DNA from 3 places in the Cyclobacterium sp. 10D3-21 genome. Region 1 is predicted to be linked to each of the others. Evidence: riboswitches for the same ligand, from Rfam matches in the RefSeq annotation. Region 1 holds a riboswitch; each other region holds the start of a gene.
The links. Region 1 has a riboswitch for cobalamin ahead of AC0L7T_RS20190 (TonB-dependent receptor). Riboswitches for the same ligand answer to the same signal wherever they lie in the genome.

Region 2: another riboswitch for cobalamin. It lies ahead of AC0L7T_RS16980 (TonB-dependent receptor); the one in region 1 lies ahead of AC0L7T_RS20190 (TonB-dependent receptor).
Region 3: another riboswitch for cobalamin. It lies ahead of metE (5-methyltetrahydropteroyltriglutamate--homocysteine S-methyltransferase); the one in region 1 lies ahead of AC0L7T_RS20190 (TonB-dependent receptor).

The regions. Positions count from the first base shown of each region.
Region 1 covers NZ_CM147924.1:5,238,767-5,244,050, reverse strand. The annotation lists gene AC0L7T_RS20195 (ABC transporter substrate-binding protein) at 1-1,106, opposite strand, end outside; cobalamin riboswitch at 1,222-1,434, shown strand; gene AC0L7T_RS20190 (TonB-dependent receptor) at 1,597-3,510, shown strand; gene AC0L7T_RS20185 (DUF5074 domain-containing protein) at 3,507-4,550, shown strand.
Region 2 covers NZ_CM147924.1:4,335,316-4,340,599, forward strand. The annotation lists gene AC0L7T_RS16975 (sensor histidine kinase) at 1-1,292, opposite strand, end outside; cobalamin riboswitch at 1,793-1,994, shown strand; gene AC0L7T_RS16980 (TonB-dependent receptor) at 2,145-4,193, shown strand; gene AC0L7T_RS16985 (YncE family protein) at 4,197-5,284, shown strand, end outside.
Region 3 covers NZ_CM147924.1:6,750,442-6,755,725, forward strand. The annotation lists gene AC0L7T_RS26345 (DUF1501 domain-containing protein) at 1-532, shown strand, start outside; gene AC0L7T_RS26350 (NHL repeat-containing protein) at 542-1,609, shown strand; cobalamin riboswitch at 1,704-1,895, shown strand; gene metE (5-methyltetrahydropteroyltriglutamate--homocysteine S-methyltransferase) at 2,081-4,408, shown strand; gene AC0L7T_RS26360 (DUF6340 family protein) at 4,546-5,284, opposite strand, start outside.

The DNA.
Region 1 (5,284 bases):
AACTGATGGTCCACCGCTTTTTCAGGATGGAGAATTTTGATCATGTCCAAAAGTACCAAATCTGGCCGCAGGTATCCCTCTTCAAAATACCTGAATCCACCGGTTTCCCCTTTGCCCAGCGTGTAGGTATATACATTTTTCTTTTTGTAAGCCTCAAAGCCACTGTATTTGGGGTTTTGAGCAACCATACTGCCCAAAGAGGCATAATCGGCTGCCCCTATCCAATAATCTGCTTGACTGGCCTTGTCCAAAACAAACTCATAGTTTAAAGTCAAACTTCCTGTCCCTTCCATAGTGTTAAAAAGGTAATGGCCAGCCGCATCGGCTATGATTTTAGCAGCCCAACTGTCTTTAGCTGGCGCATACCAAATGTCTTTGTACATGGAGCCGGAGAGAACAGAAGGTTTATTTTCTACAGGGACAGGACTAAGGCGTTCTTGTGCAGCTTTATAATTGGCGGCTATTTTTGAATATACGGCTGAGGCTTCTTCCTGTTTTCCCAACAATATTCCTGTTACTTTTATCCATTCGGCCCGTCCCAAAGGGTGTTTTTCCTGGTATTCCTTGTTGACTATTACCGGTATTTTTGCTGACTTCAATCGCTCTACCATTTTGGAAGTTTCCCCAAAACCTGAAACCATGACCCAATCCGGTTGAAGGTCAATAATTTTTTCTAAATCCCAGGTTGGCCCCTTTCCAAGGTCAATGACTTTGTTTTCATTGATTCTTTTCCTGATCTTTTCAGAAGTGATCAGGTCAAGGTCAGGGAAGGCCATTAGACTTTCTTCAGCATTGAGGTAATCCAAATGAGCGACTTGTGGTGTGGCCGACAATATTATTTTATGGCTGCCTGAAGCAATTTTCCCATCAATGGGGATATCAGGAAAATCAATCTCTTTTTGCGAATCATAAACCAAAAACCGTTGGTTTTCACCTTCCTGTTGAACAATTTCAATTACATGGTAATTTTCCCCACGGAAAAGCGCAAAACCTTTTGCGTAGCGTAAAGGGACTTCTTCCAGAGCATCCAAAGTGCCTTCTTGTCTGGCTTGCTGGCAAGCCGGAAGAAATAATAAAACAAAAATAAACAGGCGAATAACAGTCATTTCTTAGTAAAAAAGAATAAACAGGATTTGATTTTCAGTTCAAAGTAAACCATTGCAGCGTCCATTTCCAACAGCTTAATTTTTTCAAAAGTTTTTTGAATAGAGTTTTTGACGTATGTTTGTGCCGATTTATGGTTCCCGATCCTTTACCAGGCTCTCGGGATTAATAGGGAATTCGGTGTGAAACCGAAACTGTCCCCGCAACTGTAACCCAATCTTTATAACAATAAAGAAAATGGAAATCCATCCTTTGCCATTGTCCCTTTTGGGGTGAGAAGGCGGATTTACCTTGGGAAGTCAGGAGACCTGCCATTAAAATCTTACCATTCATGGCTTTCGGGAGAAAGGCTGAGAAGAAGGTTTTAGCTGTTTTCAATAGTTTCATTTATTGAATATTGGTACCCAATCCAGATACCTATCAAAGGTTGTCTTCAAGGGGTGTTATCAGTTAACATTCCATTCTCTTCTTTATTCCGAAATGTGTAAAAACATGGATACCTATTCAAAAAGAAAGAGGATGTCATTAATTGCTTGCTTGGTTTTCTTTATTGCTGGTTGGCAGAGCGAATCTGATTCCTCAAGGGCCTTCCGTCAAGACACTTTGGTGCTTTCCCAAGTGGAAGTTCATGCCGCTGCTTTAAGAAAATATGCCTTTGGTCAATATGTAAGGACCCTTGATGCGGACAGGTTAGATCAATTGTCCGGATATTCTTTGGGAGAGGTTTTACAGCAGGAAACAGGCTTGTTTTTAAGACAATACGGATCAGGAATGCTGGCTTCTTTAAGCATGCGCGGTACTTCTGCCGGACACAATGCCTTGTTTTGGAATGGGTTGCCAGTGAACAGCCCTTCATTGGGGCAGGCGGATTATTCAATTTTCCCGATAGGTGGCTTTGATAATGTAAATATTCATTACGGGAGTTCAGGGGCTTTGTATGGAACCGATGCCATCGGAGGATCTGTTCATTTGTCTTCTGACCTGAAATTCAATACCGGCAATGAATTGAAAATTGGAACACTTTTGGGGAGTTTTGGTCGCTGGCACCAGCAGGTAAGCTACAGTCAGGGAGCTGAAAAATTTGCCTTCCGAACCAATGTCTACAGAAATTATACCGCAAATAATTTTACTTATAAGGATTGGGCAAGTCCCGGTACCCCGGAAAAACGGCAGGACCATGCCAGGGTATCACAAATTGGTTTGGTACAGGATATTGCTTTTGAAATAAGCCCGAAACAGTCCTTAAAAGCCAACCTATGGATCAATTCCAATGACAGGCAAATACAACCTTTGTTGGGCTCAGCTGTAAGCGATGTACAAAAAGACCACAGTGTCAGATCTGTAGTTGATTATGCATTCACGGGTGAAAAGTTTACCTGGACAGCCAAAACCGGGATATCCAGTGATGTGATGGTTTTTAATACGGATAGAAACCAAACGCGCTTGTTTTTACTAGGCACTGCCTTGGATTACTCTTTCTCTCAAAAATGGCAGACCCTTGGCGGTATCCGCTATTCCCATATCAAAGGCCAGTTGGCTACCTACAACAGTCAGGAACAACGGTTAGAATTGTACCAGGCCACCAATTATAAACCAAGGCAAAATTTAGGGATTTCCATGCAATTCAGGCAGCTAATCCATGAAGGAGAAGCAGCTCCGTTTACCCCTTCATTGGGTGTAGAATGGGCTTTCTTTAATTCAGCTCTATGGAATTGGCAATTAATAAGTAATCTGTCAAGAAGCTTTAAAATTCCCACTTTAAACGATAGGTTTTGGGTGCCGGGTGGCAATCCCGATTTGATACCTGAGAAAAGCCTAAGCAAGGAAGTAGGACTTACCAGTAAAGTCAATTTATCCACTTTTACTATTGAAAACAGGCTTACCTATTTTCATATGGATGTAGATCATTGGATTTTGTGGTTGCCAAAAGGTACCTATTGGCAGGCTGAAAATGTACGTTCAGTGGTCAACCAGGGACTGGAGTATTTTTTCAAAGGAATATTCAAGCAAGGTAGCAATCGATGGGAAATGAATGGGGACTATTCCTTGAATAGTGCGGTCAATCAATCCGGAGATCAAGGAAATTCACTCAGTCAGGGAAAACAACTTCCCTATGTTCCAAAGCATAAAATTCGTACCCAAGGAAGCCTGCAAAATGGCCCCTACAAGTTTTACATCCAGCAGCAATGGACAAGTGAAAGGTATGTGACCACGGATAACCAAACCCTTTTGGCTCCCTACAGCTTGTGGGATACTGGGGTCACTTATGCCTTTGAGTGGAGAGGAAAACTAAAGGGGAATTTGGGATTCCATACAAATAATATTTTCAATACGGATTATCAGGTGGTTCGCCTGAGGTCCATGCCTGGAAGAAATTTTCAATTTAATTTAAATGTAGAGTTATGAAAAAAATGCAGTTAGCCTGTAAGTTATTTTTGTTTGCCCTTTTGGTATCCTGTGGGACGGATCCGGTTGAAATTCCTCAGGGGGCCTATGAAAATGGTGTGCTGATAATCAATGAAGGGGCATTTGGGGCCAATGATGGTGAAGTTTACCATTTTGATAAGACCACCGCAGAGGCGGAAGCCAATGTTTTTGAAAACATTAATTCCAGACCATTTGCAGGGTTACTTCAGGATTTGATTAGCTATGATGACTATACTTATCTTGTGGCCAATACCGGAAAGGTAGAAGTTGTCCAATCAGCTGATTTTATTTCTGTAGGTGCGGTCAGTAATGACCTGGTAAATAGCAGGAGTATGATCAGGGCTGATGGTATATTGTACATTAGCGATTGGGGACCATATGATGCTACCTGGAGCAATACTGAATCCTTTGTGGCTGTTGTTGAAAACATAACAGGAGGGGACATTGCCTATAAAATCCCTACACCATCTAGACCTGAGGGGCTTGCTTTTGTCGGGGACAGAATATTGGTAGCCTGTCAACTGGGAACCATTGCTGTGATAGAGGTTGGAGAGGATGAAGTGGAGAAAACAGTAGATGTAGAAGGAACCCCATTTTTCTTTTTTGAATTTCAGGGAAGTCATTACCTCTATGCCAACGACAGTGAGAAAGTCTACCTGCACAAGTTAAATTCAGCTACTTTTGAAGTAGTGGAAACCCTTGAATTTCCTGTGAGCAATAGCATTTACAATGGTAATTTCACCATCAATAATAGTGGTGAATTGTTTGTCATTAGCAACCAGGCGACGGAAGATGTGGTAGTGAAACTGGCCATAACTTCAGGTTCGGTTGTGGATGCGGATTTTTATTCCGGCAGTAACTTCTATGGTTTGGGTTATGATAACGACTCACAAACCTTGTATATAGGGGAGCACAATGGCTGGCAAGGCAATGGTACCGTAATGCGTATCAATGCTCAGGGAGAACTTATCGATGAGGTAGCTGTAGGTAGAGGCCCAAGTGGATTTTATTTCCCTTGATTGGTCTTATTTATCCAGGTTTAGCTGTGAAAGCTAAGTTAACGTATTAACTATAATGTGTAGCGAAACCACTTTATCTTTAGATTGATTAGTGGTTTCGCTATTTTTTTAAGTCAGTTGATTGGGGGAAGTTGTTCAACCCCATCCGGGGTTGAGAATAGGAGGGTTTGCCTTTTCCGTGGGGTTTGGCACCCACGGTTATTATTGTTCAGACCCTTCAGGTCTGGGATTATTTAGTAAAGTGGCTAATATTAATTATACCGTCATTGCGAACCCTTTAGGAAGAGCCTAAGCCAGGAAAGGGTGTGGCAATCTCCTCTCGTCGGGAAGTTGCTTACGCATATACTCAAGGTTAATACAATTGATATAGTGGAATGCTCATTGCCTACCCAAAAAAGCTTAAGAAGCCAACAGATCTTCAAGCCTCATTTCCAGACGACCTACCCCTTTGATTCCGTTCAGGATCCGGTTACTGAGCAGACCTCCATGAAAAATCAGGAGTCTATACATGATTCTCTAAAAAAAAATATTGAATAATAAAGCGATTCAGAGAAGCCTGAAGGGCTTCAACAATATTAACCACGGGTGAGAACCCGTGGACAGCCAATCACCCCTTAAATTCCCAACCCCAGAGTGGGTTGAACAAAGGCTCGGGAAGGCATACAATTAATCGAAATAGTTTGATCAGGACCACCCGATCTTGTGGTTGCCAAAGAAAAAGAAATTGATTCTAT
Region 2 (5,284 bases), 900 kb from region 1:
AACGCTATTCGGCCAGTTTGAGACCTTGACCATTCCATCAAGTTTGACAATAATGTCATGGCATGTTTTGAAGAATCATTTATAATGGCAGCATAAGTATCAATTCCTTCATAATCTCTCTCCCTAACTTGTTCACTTAGGATTTCACTTAAACCCATAATGCCATTGAATGGACTTTTTAAGTCATGTGCGATAATTGAGAAAAACTTGTCTTTTGTTGAATTTAATTCTCTTAAAGAAGCTTCACTTTTTCGAAGATTAAACTCTGCTTGCTTTCTATTCGTAATGTCATTTATTACAGACACAACACAATTCACATTATTTATTTCGATGATTTCGGCTGAGATTAGACCATAGAATAATTCCCCTGATTTTTTACGAAACAAATATTCTTTTTCTACTATTATACCTTTTGAGGTTAAATCTGAGGTGAATTTTAATCGGTCTTCATTTTGATTCCAAATATTTAAATCAACTGATTTTAAACCAATTAATTCATAAGGTTGAAAGCCAGAAATTGATTGGACATTTTTATTTACTTCGAAAATTTCTCCATCCTTAAGTTTAGATAAAATAATTATAAAAGGAGCTTTATGAAATGCTTTTGAAAATTTCTCCTCCTGCTCATTAACATCATTCATCAAGCGTTTATTATACATCAGGAAAATACTATAAGTCAGAGATATAATTATGACCTCCCATGCCATTAAAAATAAAGATTCTGAACCTGTTGAATCTAAATAGCCTGCAAGGTCTGGTTGATTCTGAATGATGTATATAATGTGCAAAACCTGAACACAAAAGACCCCTATAAATACATACCCAACTGGCCGAGTTACCTCTCGCATAGCTACCGGAGTCCTTTTTAACATTAAATAAGCAACTTGAAAACTAATTAGCAAAAAAGCCAATGCAAAATTTATTTTTCTAATGTATAAATCGGGATGAAAAAAACTGAAATAAACGTGTCCAAGAAAAAAAACAAGTATCAATAAATAATTTTGAATTTGGGGTCCTTTTAACTTGACAAATTTCTCTAATCCAATTAATAATACAACAGTAGAAGAAACGATTAAGGTATTGGCCACAGGTATAGATAGCCAATCAGGAATATTACCTCGCAAAAATATTGAAATATTTCCAAGTGTAAGCATTGAAAAACTAAGCAATACTAAAGAAATATCAGGGAACCGCTTTTTTACCTGAAAATATAAAGAGACAATTAATCCTAAATTAATGATATTAACTATAATATAACTAAAAAAAACAGTCTTAAAATCAAATAGAGGCATATAAATACATTCTAATCAACACAATAAACATTAGTAATTTCTTATTAAAACCAACTATTACGCTAGCGTTATGCATTTCAGCTCATATCCCCCCTATATTTAGGAAGGCCAACTTCTAGACTTAGCAAAATGTGGTATAAACTGCGCTATCGATTTGGTTTCAAACAATTAAACTAAGGCTTAAAACACCAATCCTACCAAGCCAATAACCCCTACTAATTCACCCTTTGTCCTCAAAATTTACCTTTCGTAATTTTCTAATCTTTTAAGCTAGGGAAAAAAAACCAAACCATCATTGAAAAGTGTCGTCAATAAATACAATACTTTAGTTTAAAGTACAAAACACTTGGTCAAAAAGTAACCATTTAAGATAAATGCTAAGGAATCCTCATCCAATAAGCTGCGAGCGACACCCTTCCTAAAATGGAACCTTAATCAAGGATTTGCCCTTCAAGCATTTTTTATTCAAAAAAGAAATTTTTTTATCGAAAATAGAATCCTATCTTCGCCGCCGTAATGGTTTCCTCCTGGATATTGTCCTAGAGAAATTAAATTGGAATCCGGTGTGAATCCGGAACTGTCCCGCAGCTGTAATCTCATTAAGCTATTTCCAAATTTTAATGATCACTTTCTGTATAATCAGAGGGGAAGGTCGGAAAATAGTGAGTAAGTCAGAATACTTGCCAATACGATTTGTAATCCGAAATATGCGATAGACAATCTATTGCAGAATCCGGATTTAATTGAAAGCTTTCGGGGATTGAAGCTTGAAAACAAATTCGTCTTGCAACGCAAGATTTTGATTTCAGTTGGTTTCGTTGAAAGCTATTTGCCTTTAGACAAATAGTTTTAATGATCATTTACAAATGGCTTCCGAAGCAGGAGGCGATTCTTCTTTTGTGCGCTTTACTCTTTTTTGCTTGCCTATGCCAAGCACAGGAAAAGTATGGCAAAAAATATTTCCCCCCAAGGGATACAACCTCCGTTTTCGATATTGAAGGGATAACTGTCGAATCTGAAAGATACCAATCCCGTTTTCGCTCTCCAATGCCGGTACAGGCACTTAGAGGTAAAGATCTGGAAAAACTAAATAGTTTTTCAGTAGCTGATGCCATCAGGTATTTCTCAGGAGTTCAGTTAAAGGATTATGGAGGAATAGGAGGGCTGAAAACCATCAACGTCCGAAGTATGGGATCTGCACATACCAGCGTTTTCTACGATGGTGTGGTCATCAAAAATGCTCAAAATGGGCAGGTAGATTTGGGTAAATTCTCTTTGGACAATATTGAGGCTTTAGAACTTTTCAATGGTCAAAAGTCCAATATATTCCAGCCAGCTCTAGGTTTCTTTGCCTCTAACACACTGTTCATGCAGAGTAAAATCCCAGTGTTTGAATCGGGCGAAAAAGAGCATGCGAAACTTTCATTCAAAACAGGATCTTTTGGCTTGGTCAACCCATCCCTGCTTTATCAGCGCCGGATTAATGAAGGGCTTTCTGTGTCCTTCAACACAGCATACATTACCGCCAATGGGAAATATAAATACCGGTACCAAAAAGAGAATGGCTACGACACCACTGCTACCCGACAAAACGGAGATATCGAATCCTTCAGGGCAGAAATCACAATTCATCAGGCTTTCAAATCAGGAGGAAAAGCATCACTAAAAGGCTATTATTACGAATCAGAGCGGGGACTTCCTGGAGCCATCGTTGCCAATATTTTTAGTCATTATCAGCGTCTTTGGGACAAGAATTTCTTTGTGCAGGGCATGTTGCACAAATCATTTTTTGACAAACATGAGCTGATGGTCAATATGAAGTACAGCAGTGATTACAATCGGTACATAGACCCTAACTATCAAACGATTGAAGGTGCACTGGACAATCGATATAATCAAAAGGAATTCTACACCTCTCTAGTCAATCAATACATGCTAAACTCTTGGTGGGATGTGTCCATCGCTGCAGACTATTCCTTCAATACCCTGGATGCCAACCTATACCGATTCACTTATCCTAGCAGATCTTCTTATTACTTCGCGGTATCCAGCGCCATACATCGAGACAGATTAGAAATACAAGCAAACCTTTTAGCTGCTTATGTAAAGGATAAGGTAAAGTTTTACCAAAAAGGAAGCGACCAACAAGTTTTCAACCCAGTAATATCAGTTTCCTATCAGCCTTTTACCTTAAATGAGAATTTCCGCATTAGGGCCTTTTACAAAGAGTCTTTTCGAATGCCTACCTTCAATGACCGCTATTACACTTTCGTAGGAAACACCTTTTTAAGGCCGGAGTTCACAACACAATACAATTTAGGCAGCACATTGCAGGTCAAGCCCAACCTCATTTTAGACGCATTCTCCATTCAGATAGATGCGTATTACAACCGAGTTAAAGACAAAATTGTGGCCATGCCATCTGCCAATCTCTTTCGGTGGACAATGATGAACCTGAATGAGGTAGAAATTAAAGGACTTGAAACCAACCTACGTGGCATTAAAGAAATAGCAAACGTATCACTCGAAATAGGAATGGGTTACACCTTCCAGAAGGCAATAGATATTACGGCCAGCAACACAGTGTATGGAGACCAGATTCCTTATACGCCAGTTCATAGTGGAACATTTACCTCATCAGCCAGCTATCAGCACTGGCAAGCCAATTTCAGCTTCATCTATACAGGTGAACGCTTTAGCCAAAAGGCAAATTTACCTGTCAACTATGTCCAACCCTGGTATACCAGCGACCTGGGATTAACCTGGAAAAATCATTTTGGCAAGCATCAATACGCCATGGGATTGGAGACCAACAACCTATTTAACCAGTATTACGATGTGGTTTTAAACTTTCCAATGCCAGGAAGAAACTATCGACTAAAATTCAATATCTCCTTTTAAACCATGAAAAACTCATTTTGCTACCTCTTATTCCTACTTATTCTATCCACTCTATCGAGTTGTAGGGAAGATGATTTTATTCCTTTGCCTGACGAGGACAAGCTACCTGAGCAAGAAGCCTCAAATATTGCCGGATTTTATCTGCTTAATGAAGGCAATATGAACATGAACAAGGCATCATTGGATTATTATGATTACCAAACAGGGCTATATACCAGGAATTTATATGGCACAGCAAACCCAAGCTCAAAGCTTGGCTTAGGAGATGTAGGCAATGATTTAGGCCTATATGGCTCCAAACTTTATGCTGTAATCAATGCCTCCAATAAAGTGGAAGTGATGGATGCTGAGACTACAGAACGTATAGCCGTTTTGGAAGTGAAGAATGGTCGCTACGTAACTTTTGATGGAGGATTTGTCTATGTGAGTGCCTATGATGGTGAGGTTTCTTTAGGGAATGATAGGCCAAATGGCTTCATAGCCAAATATGACACAAGCAATTTTGACCTAATAAACAAAATAGAGGTAGGCCGACAGCCTGAAGAAATGGCTGTTTCCAATGGTAAACTTTACATCGCCAATTCTGGTGGTTATAGTCCTCCCCAGTATGAAAGCACCATTTCAGTCATTGACCTGGATTCATTTAAGATCATCAAAACGATAGAAGTTGCCATCAACCTGCACCGAGTGAAAGCAGATGGAAAAGGTAATATTTATGTCAGCTCAAGGGGTGATTATTACAATACACCTTCCAACCTATATGTCATCGACACGCAACTAGATCAAGTAATTGACAATTTTGACATCCCTTGTTCCAACCTTACTATATGTGGAGATACTGCTTATGTAATCGGTTCAGCATTTGACTATTCTCTGGGAGATTTTAAAGTTGACTATGCGATGATCAATACCCAAACCAGGGAACTCCTCTCCCAGCCCTTTATTTCCCAAGAATTAGTAGACAAGATCAAAATACCCTATAGCCTGGCAGTAGATCCATATACAGGAAACATTTACATCACAGATGCAGGAGATTATGTTTCTCTAGGAAAACTATACGGCTATAACCTAAAAGCTGATTCCTTGCTTTT
Region 3 (5,284 bases), 1.5 Mb from region 1:
AGATGCAAGAATTCCTGGCACCTATGCTTCCAATTGCCTTCAGGCCAGAAAACTTGCCGAACGTGATGTAAAATTCATCCAGCTCTACCACATGGGATGGGACCAACATGGCAGTTTGCCTAAAGGCATCAAACGTCAAGCATTAAGCACAGACCAGGCCACAGCAGGTTTGATTCAGGACCTCAAACAAAGGGGACTTTTGGAAGACACCTTGGTTGTATGGGGTGGAGAATTTGGGAGAACCAGCTTCTCTCAAGGAAGACTCACCGCTGACAATTATGGCAGAGACCATCATCCTGGATGCTTTACCATGTGGATGGCTGGGGCCGGAGTAAAAAAAGGAATGGTGTACGGAGAAACAGATGAGTTTAGCTATAATGTAGCTAAAGACCCAGTACACGTACATGACTTCCAGGCCACCTTACTACACTTATTGGGCATAGACCATGAGAAGCTCACATTCAAACATCAAGGCAGGAGATTCAGGCTTACAGATGTCCACGGACAGGTAATCAAAGAACTTTTGTCATAATTATAATTCATGTATTCAAGAAGAAAATTCATTCAAACAACTATCACAAGTGGCGGCGCAGTATTCACTACCGGATTGCCACTTTTCAATATCAATTCAAATTCAGCACAAATCCAGAAGGATATTTTGGGGCATGGTGACTTCAAATACAGGGTAGAAAAAGACTGGAGCAAAGCCAATAGCAACAGTCACCCTGTAAACAATTGCCATGAAATGGTCCTTGATAAAAATAATAGATTGATCTTATTGACGGACCATCCAAAAAACAATATCCTAATCTATGACACCTCAGGCAATATTCTGGATACCTGGACCTTGAACTTTTCTGGAGCACATGGTTTGACCCTTACAGAAGAGGGAGACGAGGAGTTTTTATTTATCACAGATACTGGCTTAGGAAAAGTTGTGAAATGCTCCATGGATGGTAAAATACTAATGGAGCTGGACCACCCTTCCAAGATAGGGGCATATACAGAACATGCTTATTACCGTCCTACAGAAACAGCTATTGGCCCAAATGGAGACATCTATGTTGCCGATGGTTATGGTTCTCAGTTTATCTTACAGTACGATCAGAATGGCCAATTTATTCGAAAATTTGGAGGGGATAGTTTTCTTCAGCCGGACAAATTCAAACAAGCCCATGGGGTAGCCATTGATTACAGAGACCCTTCCAACCCTACCTTACTATGTTCTGCAAGAATAAAGAATACTTTCAAACGATTCACTTTAGCTGGTGAGTATCTTGAAGTTCATTACCTACCCGGTGCATTTATAAGCCGTCCGGTTTTAGATGGTGAAAACTTGTATTCAGGAGTGTGTTTTGGAATGGAAAAAGGCAATTATAACATGCGCCTAAACAGAGGTTTTGTAACCATTTTGGACAAAAACAACAAGGTGGTTTCCAATCCCGGAGGCACTGAACCTGTCTATAAAAATGGCCAATTAGAACTGATGCTTCAGGAACTACCGGTCTTCAAACATTGCCATGATGTCTGTTTGGACAGGGACAAGAATTTATATGTCTGTCAATGGAATGCTGATGGTGTTTATCCCTATAAATTACACCGCGTGTAATATTACCCCTACTTTTTTCCTGCCATTTCACCATTCTTGCAGGAAATGTGATTTATCTGACCTACATTTGAGTTCAATAAGTTCTTTTATTATTTCTTCATCAACCGAAATAGGTTTTACTTAACGTGAATTAATAGGGAATCGTGTGAGAATCACGAACTGTCGCGCAACTGTAAGTAACTACAAAGGTTTTTACCCTTAGCAAATCCACTGTTCTTGAATTAAGAATGGGAAGGAAGGTAAAAATGTTACAAGTCAGGAGACCTGCCTATTTCGAATTGACAATGCTTTCGCGATTCGAAGCGTGATGTCAGGTTCGGTGTTATCATCTTAAATACAATTGTTTTCCCGGGGATAATTGCGTCTTTTTTGGTAATTTCCTAAATCTACCCACCCTTCTTTTCTCCTAGCAATTTCGAAATAACGCAAAGGGCTTTTAACTCATTTTATTAATTTAAAAGTTAAAAGAACATGCAAACGCACATTCTTGGCTATCCGCGAATCGGTAGCAAAAGAGAACTCAAAAAAGCCTGCGAGCAATATTGGTCAGGCAAAATTTCATCGGAAGAACTTGCCGAGGCAGGAAGAGCAATCCGATTTCAGAATTGGAAAACCCAGCAAGACATCGGGATTGATCTTATTCCGGTCAATGACTTTTCTTTCTATGACCAGGTGCTTGACATGTCCCTAATGGTAGGGGCTATTCCAGACAGGTATCGACCTCTTTTAGAAAACCCAAACCTTAGCCCATTGGACCATTATTTTGCCATGGCAAGAGGTTACCAAAAGGATGGACTGGACATTACCGCTATGGAAATGACCAAGTGGTTTGACACAAATTACCATTATCTGGTACCTGAATTCACTGAAAAACAAAGCTTTAAATACCTCTCCACCAAGGTTGTGGATGAGTTTATAGAAGCCAAAAGAAAAGGCATTAATGCCAAGCCAGTTCTTATAGGCCCCGTTACTTATCTATTGCTTGGAAAAGAAAAAACAAGCGGATTTGATAAAATTGACCTTATTCATAATATACTCCCTGTCTACCTGGAAATTTTAAAAGACCTGGAAACAAATGGTGCGGATTGGGTGCAATTTGATGAACCATTTTTGGGTCTTGACCTTAATGAAAAGGAAAAAGAGGCTTATAAATTGGTATACCAAAACATTAGAAAAGCTTTTCCAAAACTAAAGCTCCTTTTTTCCACTTATTTTGAAGGCTTAAATGACAATATTAATCTGGCCTTGTCCCTTCCTATCTGCGCACTTCACCTGGATTTGGTACGTAATCCAGATCAATTGAAAGAAATATTGTTGCTTATTCCGGAAAAGTTAAGCCTTTCTTTAGGGATTGTGGACGGTCGAAACATTTGGAAAAATGACTTTCAAAATTCGCTCGGGGTCATCAATCATGTCATTAACAGTATAGGTAGTGAAAGGGTTATGCTTGCGCCTTCATGCTCCTTGTTACATGTCCCTTATGACCTGGAAGCAGAAACCCGAGAAGAAATTCTTTTACCGGAGATCAAACAATGGATGGCTTTTGCCAAACAAAAGTTAAAGGAAGTTGTATTACTGAAGGAATTGTCTTTGCCAAATCCTCATAAAGACACCCTGTTGAAGCTTGAAGTGAACAAGTCAGCGATTGCTAGTCGCAAAAATTCAAGTCTCATCCACAATGAAACCGTGAAATCAAAGGTTAATGCCATTTCGCCTTCAGATGATAAAAGAGACAGTAGGTATGTAACAAGAAGAACCTTGCAGCAAAAAATACTAAAACTACCCTCTTTACCAACAACTACAATTGGCTCTTTTCCGCAAACCAAAGAAGTAAGAAACTGGAGGGCTCAATTTAAGAAAGGTTTTATTGACTCGAAAACGTATGAAAACTTGTTAAAAGAGGCTACTGAAAAGGTCATCCGAAAACAAGAGGAAATTGGGCTGGATGTTTTGGTACATGGCGAGTATGAAAGAAACGACATGGTGGAATATTTCGGTGAACAACTTGCAGGATTCACCTTCAGCCAGTTTGGCTGGGTGCAAAGCTATGGTAGTAGATGCGTAAAGCCACCTATCATTTATGGGGATGTTTTCCGCCCTGCACCAATAACGGTCTTCTGGTCATCTTATGCCCAATCCTTAACAAAAAAACGTGTAAAAGGGATGTTGACAGGTCCTGTTACTATCCTTCAATGGTCTTTTGTCCGCAATGATCAACCTCGCTCCCAAACCTGCCGACAGATTGCACTGGCGATTAGGGATGAGGTAAGGGATCTTGAAAGCGCAGGTATCAAAATCATACAGATTGATGAACCAGCTATAAGGGAAGGACTTCCCTTACGGAGTTCGGAATGGGAAGCCTATCTCAACTGGGCTGTTGAAGCCTTTAGATTGGCCTCTTCAGGTGTCAGCGATGCTATCCAAATTCACACCCACATGTGTTACTCGGAGTTCAATGACATTATGCCAAGTATTGCTGCCATGGATGCTGATGTGATTACCATCGAATGCTCTCGCTCACAAATGGAACTTTTGGATGCCTTTGCAGACTTCAGGTATCCCAATGAAATTGGGCCTGGCATCTATGACATTCATGCACCAAGAGTACCTACCAAATCCGAAATGGTACAGCTGATAAAAAAAGCGCAAGATGTGATTCCAACCGCTCAACTTTGGGTGAATCCAGACTGTGGCTTAAAAACCAGACAATGGGACGAAACAGAAAAAGCACTGAAACTAATGGTGGAAGCTGCCAGGGAATTAAGAGCAATGGAAAAATCCACCAGTGAATTGGTGTAATACAATTGCAAAATAAGGGAAGTAGTCATCTAAGTTGACAACTGCTAAATCCCCTAATTAAGATTTGACCCGGGTGGGGCCATGGCTAATATTTTTATTTCAGCCAATTGCCCCATTCGGGTTTATTTTTATAATTTTTACTGATCCGAAGAAGTCCCTAGTTGCTGATTTAGCAATGCATCTTCCATCATTCTTTGTTCGAGTTCCTTGGCATAAGTCCTTCCCGCCTTAAAGCCATACTCCGTATAAGCCCTCGCGGCCCAATCCTTGGCCAACATTAAATCGCCAAGGACTTCGTGCCCCAAAGAAATATTGTAACAAAGTTTGCCATAGGTTTTATCATCTCCTGGAAGGGAAAGGCCTCCTTGCCAACTTTGGATGGCTTGTTCCCATTCATTGACTTCGGCAAAGCGCGCCCCTTTTTCTAAGGCAGGGTACTTCTTTGATTTGGCATAAAAAGTGCGGTTTATGTCTATGTACATGGGAGCGATTCTCCTTGCATAAGCAGCACCAGCCATTTGCCCCACATACCTGGTAGCTTGGGCTTTTTCGATTAGAAGCAGCAAAGCCTGGGCTCGGGTCTCCGCCTCAGCTGACCATAAGTTGGTTTTGGAAAGGTCACTTTGGTCTAAAATATTGCCGCTTTCAGGGTCATACAATCTAAATCCTACTTGAACAGAAGCCAACCCTTCCACCATTATACCGGGCACTTCTATGGTCTTGGCATTCTCATCTTTTCCGATTTTTTTCTTGATGGTGATCTTTTTGTCTGTGATTACAAAATCTGAACTGAATTTCTCCAAAGTCAAAACAGCATCCGTTTCATAACGTTCACAGAGGCTTCGGATCATTTCCCGATTGAGAGGTGCAGGGAAA